3 regions of the Mesobacillus sp. QJM3NY_10 genome follow, and region 1 is predicted to be linked to each of the others. Evidence: riboswitches for the same ligand, from Rfam matches in the RefSeq annotation. Region 1 holds a riboswitch; each other region holds the start of a gene.
What was found. A riboswitch is a leader RNA that binds a small molecule or an ion and turns the genes downstream of it on or off. The one in region 1 is predicted to bind cyclic di-GMP.
Positions count from the first base shown of each region.

Region 2: it holds a riboswitch for cyclic di-GMP, as region 1 does, so the genes downstream of both, AC0VX7_RS20385 (LPXTG cell wall anchor domain-containing protein) here and AC0VX7_RS04595 (anti-repressor SinI family protein) in region 1, are expected to answer to the same signal.
Region 3: it holds a riboswitch for cyclic di-GMP, as region 1 does, so the genes downstream of both, AC0VX7_RS21595 (OmpL47-type beta-barrel domain-containing protein) here and AC0VX7_RS04595 (anti-repressor SinI family protein) in region 1, are expected to answer to the same signal.

Region 1 covers NZ_CM149675.1:908,116-910,383, forward strand. Annotated here, with positions in the region: gene AC0VX7_RS04580 (pseudouridine-5'-phosphate glycosidase) at 1-120, shown strand, start outside; gene AC0VX7_RS04585 (helix-turn-helix domain-containing protein) at 226-564, opposite strand; gene AC0VX7_RS04590 (hypothetical protein) at 786-980, shown strand; cyclic di-GMP riboswitch class I at 1,222-1,307, shown strand; gene AC0VX7_RS04595 (anti-repressor SinI family protein) at 1,337-1,462, shown strand; gene AC0VX7_RS04600 (helix-turn-helix domain-containing protein) at 1,634-1,954, opposite strand; gene treR (trehalose operon repressor) at 2,252-2,268, shown strand, end outside.
Region 2 covers NZ_CM149675.1:4,030,909-4,033,176, reverse strand. Annotated here, with positions in the region: gene AC0VX7_RS20390 (iron-containing alcohol dehydrogenase) at 1-379, shown strand, start outside; cyclic di-GMP riboswitch class I at 638-729, shown strand; gene AC0VX7_RS20385 (LPXTG cell wall anchor domain-containing protein) at 868-2,238, shown strand.
Region 3 covers NZ_CM149675.1:4,281,648-4,283,915, forward strand. Annotated here, with positions in the region: gene AC0VX7_RS21595 (OmpL47-type beta-barrel domain-containing protein) at 1-1,019, opposite strand, end outside; cyclic di-GMP riboswitch class I at 1,076-1,163, opposite strand; gene AC0VX7_RS21600 (flagellin N-terminal helical domain-containing protein) at 1,257-2,268, opposite strand, start outside.

The DNA of each region.
Region 1 (2,268 bases):
AAGGTGAAAGAATTAACTGATGGGAAAAGCCTTGTTGCGAATATCGCACTTGTGAAAAATAATGCGAGGGTGGGGGCAAAGATTGCAGCCAGCCTGGCCAAACAGAGAATCAGCCTATGAGGCTGGTTCTTTTTTTGGAGACAAACAGTCAAATCAACGCCTCTTATAGGAAATACTTGTTCTAAAGCGCAGTTTTGCATTGTAATTTATATAAATACTTAACTGCTAATCCTGTTTTCTCATGCTCTTGAACTTCATGAAATCCAGATAATAAGCAAAATCTTCTTTGCTGATCCCGTTTTTTATAGCTTCATCAACGAGTCCAACCCATTCCTCATCAACAGGCATCCTGGCAGCTTTCATGTTTTGCTGTCCCATCAAATACTCAACAGTTGTATCCAAGTTGTCTGCCAGGCGGGACAATACCTGAAGCGATGGATTTCCCTGGATCCCTCTTTCGATATAACTGAGATAGGATTTGGAAACATTTGCTCTTTCAGAGAGTTCACTAATGGAATACTTTTTTTTAAGCCTTAAACTTTTTATTTTCTCTCCAACCGTCATAAGAGAATCTCCTTTTTGTTCATCTATGAATTCATTATAACGAACAATTCAGTTCTTTTAAAAATACAAGAAACTGAGATAAACGGAGGGATTTCTTAAAAAAGAACGATTTTTGTTCTTTTTTAAGAAAATTAGCGATATTTTAGACTTTTTCAGAATTGATACAAATGGACTATACTCGAATGGAATATAGTAACAAATTTCTTTTAAAAGGGGGCTTGATGGCCGTGTACAGAAAAAATTGTGATCGTTGTAACCGTCCTTCGTTTAGCAGCAGTGAGGTTGGAGAGTGGCTCTGTCCGATTTGCGGAAAGGATTTAACGAGATACCCGTTTTTTAATGCCATCAGTCTTGAGAAAGTGGCAATTTTACCGCACTTAAAAAAGCAAATGTATAAGAAAACTGGCCATCCATAGGACCATCTCAAGTTTATGGGGGTTATTTTTAAAAAAGAGTTCAACAATTAGAGCTATAATCTGACAAAAATCTTTAAGTAAATGGTTTAAATTTTCAGATAATAAAACTTTTATGCTATGTTTTTGTAATTGTTTGGAAGAAAAGAGAAAAAATACTTAGATTGTTGCCGACAAATATTTACATGTTAAATATATCGAACAATGTACAATGACATTGGGAGTAAAAAAGTGAGTAAAAAGATACAGAAAAAGGCAAACTTGTTGAAAAACTAGGACGCAAAGTCACGGATCTAAGGTGCGATGTACTATGATGGCCGGACTGCCTGGAATACTAACTGTATTTTGGGGGGAAGAACTTGATTAAAGAACAGGTAGTTTTCGAAGAACTGGATACAGAATGGATGCAACTTATAATGGAAGCATTAGAGTTGGGGATAAACAAAGAAGAAATCAGGGAGTTTTTAACGAAGACCAACAAATAGGCAAGTGGATCTTTACATAGAAAATGGAATTGCCATCGAGCAGCTCTTTTTAGAGGTGCTTTTTATTTTTTAATAAGGCTCTTTTCGTATATGCAGCGAAGGATGAAAAGCCACAATCAATGCGAAAACAGCCGTAATAAAAAATGGACAGCACAGGCTGTCCATTGAGGTTTATTTATTGTGGAGTCTCCATTTATTGAATTCCAGAAACTCACGGAACTGGTCTTTTGTGATACCAGAATCCATTGCTTCTTTTACAAGATTGACCCAATCAGAATCCATGTTTTCTTTGTCAGGTTGTTCATGGATTAGATGGTCTACCGGTACATTCAATACTCCTGCTATCTTTTCTAAAAATTGGATTGAAGGATTTGTTTGAAGGTTTCGCTCCAAAGAGCTCAAATATGATTTTGCCACGCCAGCTTGCTCTGCCAGTTCAGATAAGGACATCCTTTTTTCTTGTCGAAGTTTCTTGACGCGTTCACCGATCACTGTTATCCACACACCTTATCAATTTATAGTTATATCATAACAAATCTGATAAAATAGTTCCATATTGAGAACGACTTATAGAACAATTATAACCAGAATTAAAGTTTTTGGGGTCTATTTTTATCAAAAAACCTGTTGGGAAAAAACTCGATGCTTTTATATCGGCTATTGTAGTTTATAGTTGCACATTATTTTATGAAGTTTGTATGAAAAAAACAAACACAATTGTCTATTGTATTCAAACGAACATAAAAAAGGTAAAATGGTAGCAATCAGACAAGGTACGGGTGATATGTTATGCAGAAAAAGTATTT
Region 2 (2,268 bases), 1.7 Mb from region 1:
CGATTGGGCGACTCATAATATCGAGCACGCCGTATCAGCAGTGTATGATATCCCACACGGAGGCGGGCTAGCCATCCTGTTCCCGAACTGGATGAAGCATAACCTTAAGGTGAAACCAGAACGCTTCAAGAAAATGGCTGTCAGAGTTTTCGGAGTAAATCCAGAAGGCAAGACAGACGAAGAAGCAGGTTTGGAAGGAATCGAAAAGCTGCGTGAATTCTGGAACAGCATTGGTGCACCATCAAGACTTGCTGATTATGACATTGATGACAGCAAGCTGGAAGTAATGACAGATAAGGCGATGGTCAATGGCGAGTTTGGCAACTTTGCAAAATTAAATCGAGACGACGTACTGGAAATCTATCGTAAGTCGTTATAAAGAGCTTAAGGACTCAGGGTATTCCCTGGGTCCTTTGTCTTTACATGGGCAAAACCTCTCATGAATTTCCTTTGAAAATAGAGCCCTAAGCACTGATTTCATCATCCTTTTCGGGTAAATAAAGAATATGAAGAAAAATTTACCAATATTTTTTTCTAGGACTAAATGTTTAAGTAGCTGGGTAACTGTGGTAAGTCTCTAAATGTAAGACAATGGAGCAGTAGGAATTATTTACATAAGAAATCATATTAACACCAATCATGATCAGGGCAAACCTGTTGAAAGACAGGGACGCAAAGCGAGGGGTCTAAGGCTGCAGTTTTCCAGCTAAGATTGACCTAGCTGCCATGAAATTAGAGATATTCTGGCTGTTGTTTTGTCTATTAAAAAGAATGAATACGTGGAAAAGGAGGCGAGAACTTTCTTTAAATAACTGAATATTCAGTTTATTATTTGTGCACAATTTTATTCGAAAAGGGGTAGAAATTTTGAAAATTAAAAAGCGCATATCCATTTTAGTTGCATTCATGTTATTGTTTATGATTACTTTTCCGGTTACAGGTGCGTTTGCTGCGGAAAATAGCGAGCAAAAAACAAACTCCCAGCAAGAAAGTACTGTTAAACAAAAAAGTAGCAAAGTAGCTGCAAAGACTACGGATCAAAAAGAAAAGTCTAATGGTGTTGTAAAAGCGGCATCCACGGAAAATGAAGCAAACACTGAGGAAGATTCAGAAACTGAAACAACAGCTGACCAAATGGATAGCAACTCTGAACAAGATACAACAAATCAACCTGAAGCATCTGAAAATAGTGACAATCAGGAAGACAATGCTGAAGAGGGAAATAATGCTTCAGGTGAAAATAATACTCAAGAAGAAACTAATGATTCAGAAGAAAATGATGTACCAGAAGGAGATAATGCTTCAGAAGGAGAGAATGTATCAGAAGAAGATAAAGATGCAGAAGGAAGCGAAAATGAGTCGACACCAGCTGATGATGGTACCGTACCAGGAGATGAAAATAAAAGTACGCAGATTCACCTGCACATCGACAAATGTGTCAATCCTGTTGAAACAGCCTTTGTTCAGGTTAATGGCCAGTGGGAGGAAATGACGAATCCGGGTTCATCCCCTTTATATAAATCTTTTGATGATGGTGAATTCATAAAAGATGATGTTACGGCTTTTAAACTGGTTTTTTCAACAGGTGAAGAGCTTGTCATCCCAGTCAGTGAAGTAAGAGTAGGAGTGGAAGCAGAAGGCTCGGTTAATTATTGGCTGGATAATTGTGAACTTCCTATTGAAGAACCATCTGAACCGGGTGATTCAGAGGATACTGATGAAACTATGAACATACTATCAATGATTAGAATCTTGATAGACGAGACTCCACGTCCAATTGAAAAAGTAACATTGCTAATGATGAGCGGCAAGAGAATTGATTTTGAAAGAATCAATGAACTATTTAGCCTCACTCTGACGGAAGAAATACAACTTGAATTGATTCGCGGCCTTGAGATTACCAGCAACGGTGAAACCAAATTAATTCTGCTTTCGCAAATCGAGTCCCTGGAAATTGTCGAAAGTGTGCTGACACTACAATTAAACTGGGATATGGAAGGTGAAATGGTAGAGGAAAAAGCAGAAGAGGCGGAATCAGACGAGGATACTAATACGACAGCACCAGGAAATAATTCAGGATCTGGAAATACATCTGATGGCACAACAAATAAACAGGTATGGAACGGCGAGGTCCTTCCTCAAACCGGTGAAAGTAGCAGGACAATGTTCTATGTACTTGGCTTCTTGATTGCAGCAGGAGGAGTCATGCTAAGATTCAGGAATCCATTGAGGAACTAAACTCGAGTTGGAGGGGAAGCGATTCCCCTC
Region 3 (2,268 bases), 1.4 Mb from region 1:
GACAGAATTAATTTTTTCTCGCCGTCAATAATCTGGTAAAGCTTATATGAGTTCGCAAACTCTGCTTGCGACCACCTCAAATTAATGTCATTTACATTTGTAAAAGAGTAGGTGAAGTTTGCTGGGGACTTCATTTCTGGATGAACCATATTTAGTTCTATACGGAATGGAACTTCTGATTCACCAAAACGGTCGCTTTGGGCTGTAACTTCATATACATGTCTGCCTTGTGACACATTTGAAATTAATTGGGTGGCAAGTTTAGTAGTTGCTAGCAACTCACGCTGTCCATTGATAACTTCATAGACTTTATAGTTCGTTGCATAAGGAACTTTTACCCAGGAAAACACCAGGTCGTTTCCGTTTTGTACTGAATAATTGACAATAGGCGACTGCATCTTAGGGTGTACAACATTGAAATCCAGTCTTGTTCCCTCGACAGATTCCCCGAACCTTGCAACATAGGAAGTGATCTCATAGGTGTAACTACCTTCAGGGTGGTTCACTAGTGTGTAAGTCAGGTTCTTGGTTGTCCCAACTAGTTCTCTATTCCCTTCACTTACACGATAAATATTATAGTCTGTTGCATAAACTGCCTTGTCCCAAGTTAATACATAGTCGTTACCATTGGTAATAGAGTATTTTTGATTTAAAGGCTTCTGCATTTCAGGATAAATGACTTCTACAGTAACCGTATTTGACAGTGACGTTTCCTGGGTCTGCCTGAATGCTGTCACCGCATAGGTAAATTTACCTTCTGGCACATTAAAAACAGTCGTTTCTGTATCCGTATAACTTACCTGTTTCACGAAGGTCTGCTGGCCGTTGCTTACTTCATAGATCTTATAACCGCTCGCACCAGTTACCTTATCCCATGCAAGGATGATGTTTCCTGGATATGCCTGGTTTTCCCTTAGGTTTGTTGGAGTCAATATATCATATGCAAATATATTAGCTAAGGGGGAAAGTAGATTAAAAGTCATAATAAATATCATGACCACTGATAGTTTTTTTATCATATTTTTCTCCTTTTTCTAATGAAAAAGGCCATCCGAAAATTCAAGTTGAAAATTCAAGTGGTATCCGGCTGCCATCCAATTTTTCATTGGTTCAGGCCCATGGCTTTGCGTCTCATAGTTTCCTATGATTTGCCTTTTTCACAATTCAATAGTTATTTAATACGGCATCGAAAGTCCTATATAGAGATAGTAAAGAGAGAGACCTTATAAATAAGATCTCTCTTTATGTCATGCTGATTAACGAAGAAGCTGAAGTACGCCTTGTGGCTGCTGGTTTGCTTGAGCAAGCATTGCTTGTGCAGCTTGAGAAAGGATAGAGTTCTTAGTCTGTTCCATCATTTCCTTAGCCATGTCAACGTCACGGATACGAGACTCAGCAGCTGTCAGGTTTTCTTGAGATGTTCCAAGGTTATTGATTGTGTGCTCTAAGCGGTTTTGGAATGCACCAAGCTTAGAACGCTGAGCAGATACATCTTCGATCGCTTTGTTGATTGCAGAGATAGAAGATTCAGCAGTTGCTGCTGAAGAAACATCAATGTTGTCAACGTGAAGGGCAGAAGCTCTCATGTCGTTGATATCAACGTTCATAGTTTGTGAAGAGTTAGCTCCGATTTGGAAGCTCAAAGTGTTGTTCTTGTATTCTTCAACAGATGCACGGGATGTAAAAGTAGATTCCTTACCGATATCTTCAACGCCTACTGCTCCTAGAGTTACTACATATGAACCACCAGAAGTTGCGATAGTCTGGTCTCCACCAGCAGCTGCAACACCAGTAATAGTGTTTGTCTGTCCATCTTGTGCAGTCCACTCTAAAGAATAAGTGTCAGCCGCAGCATCGTAATCAGTGATCTTAACATTGATTGTTTCATCTGCTTCTGTACCTGGAGTTCCAGCTACTGCAGCAGTAGTAGCTTTAACAGCTGTGAATAATGCAGTTTCACCTTGGTTGTCAAAATTTACATTTCCAAGCTGTTCTGTAACACCGCTCTTGGAACCGTCGATAAGCTTCTTCGTGTTAAACTCAGTATTGTTACCGATACGGTCGACTTCTTCGATTAGCTGATCCATTTCTTTTTGAAGCTCAGTACGGTCAGCATCTGTGTTTGAATCGTTAGAAGATTGAACAGCTAGTTCACGCATACGCTGAAGGATAGAGTGAGTTTCGTTTAGTGCGCCTTCAGCAGTCTGGATTAGAGAAATGCCGTCTTGAGCATTCTTTGCTCCCATTTCAAGACCACGAATTTGGCCG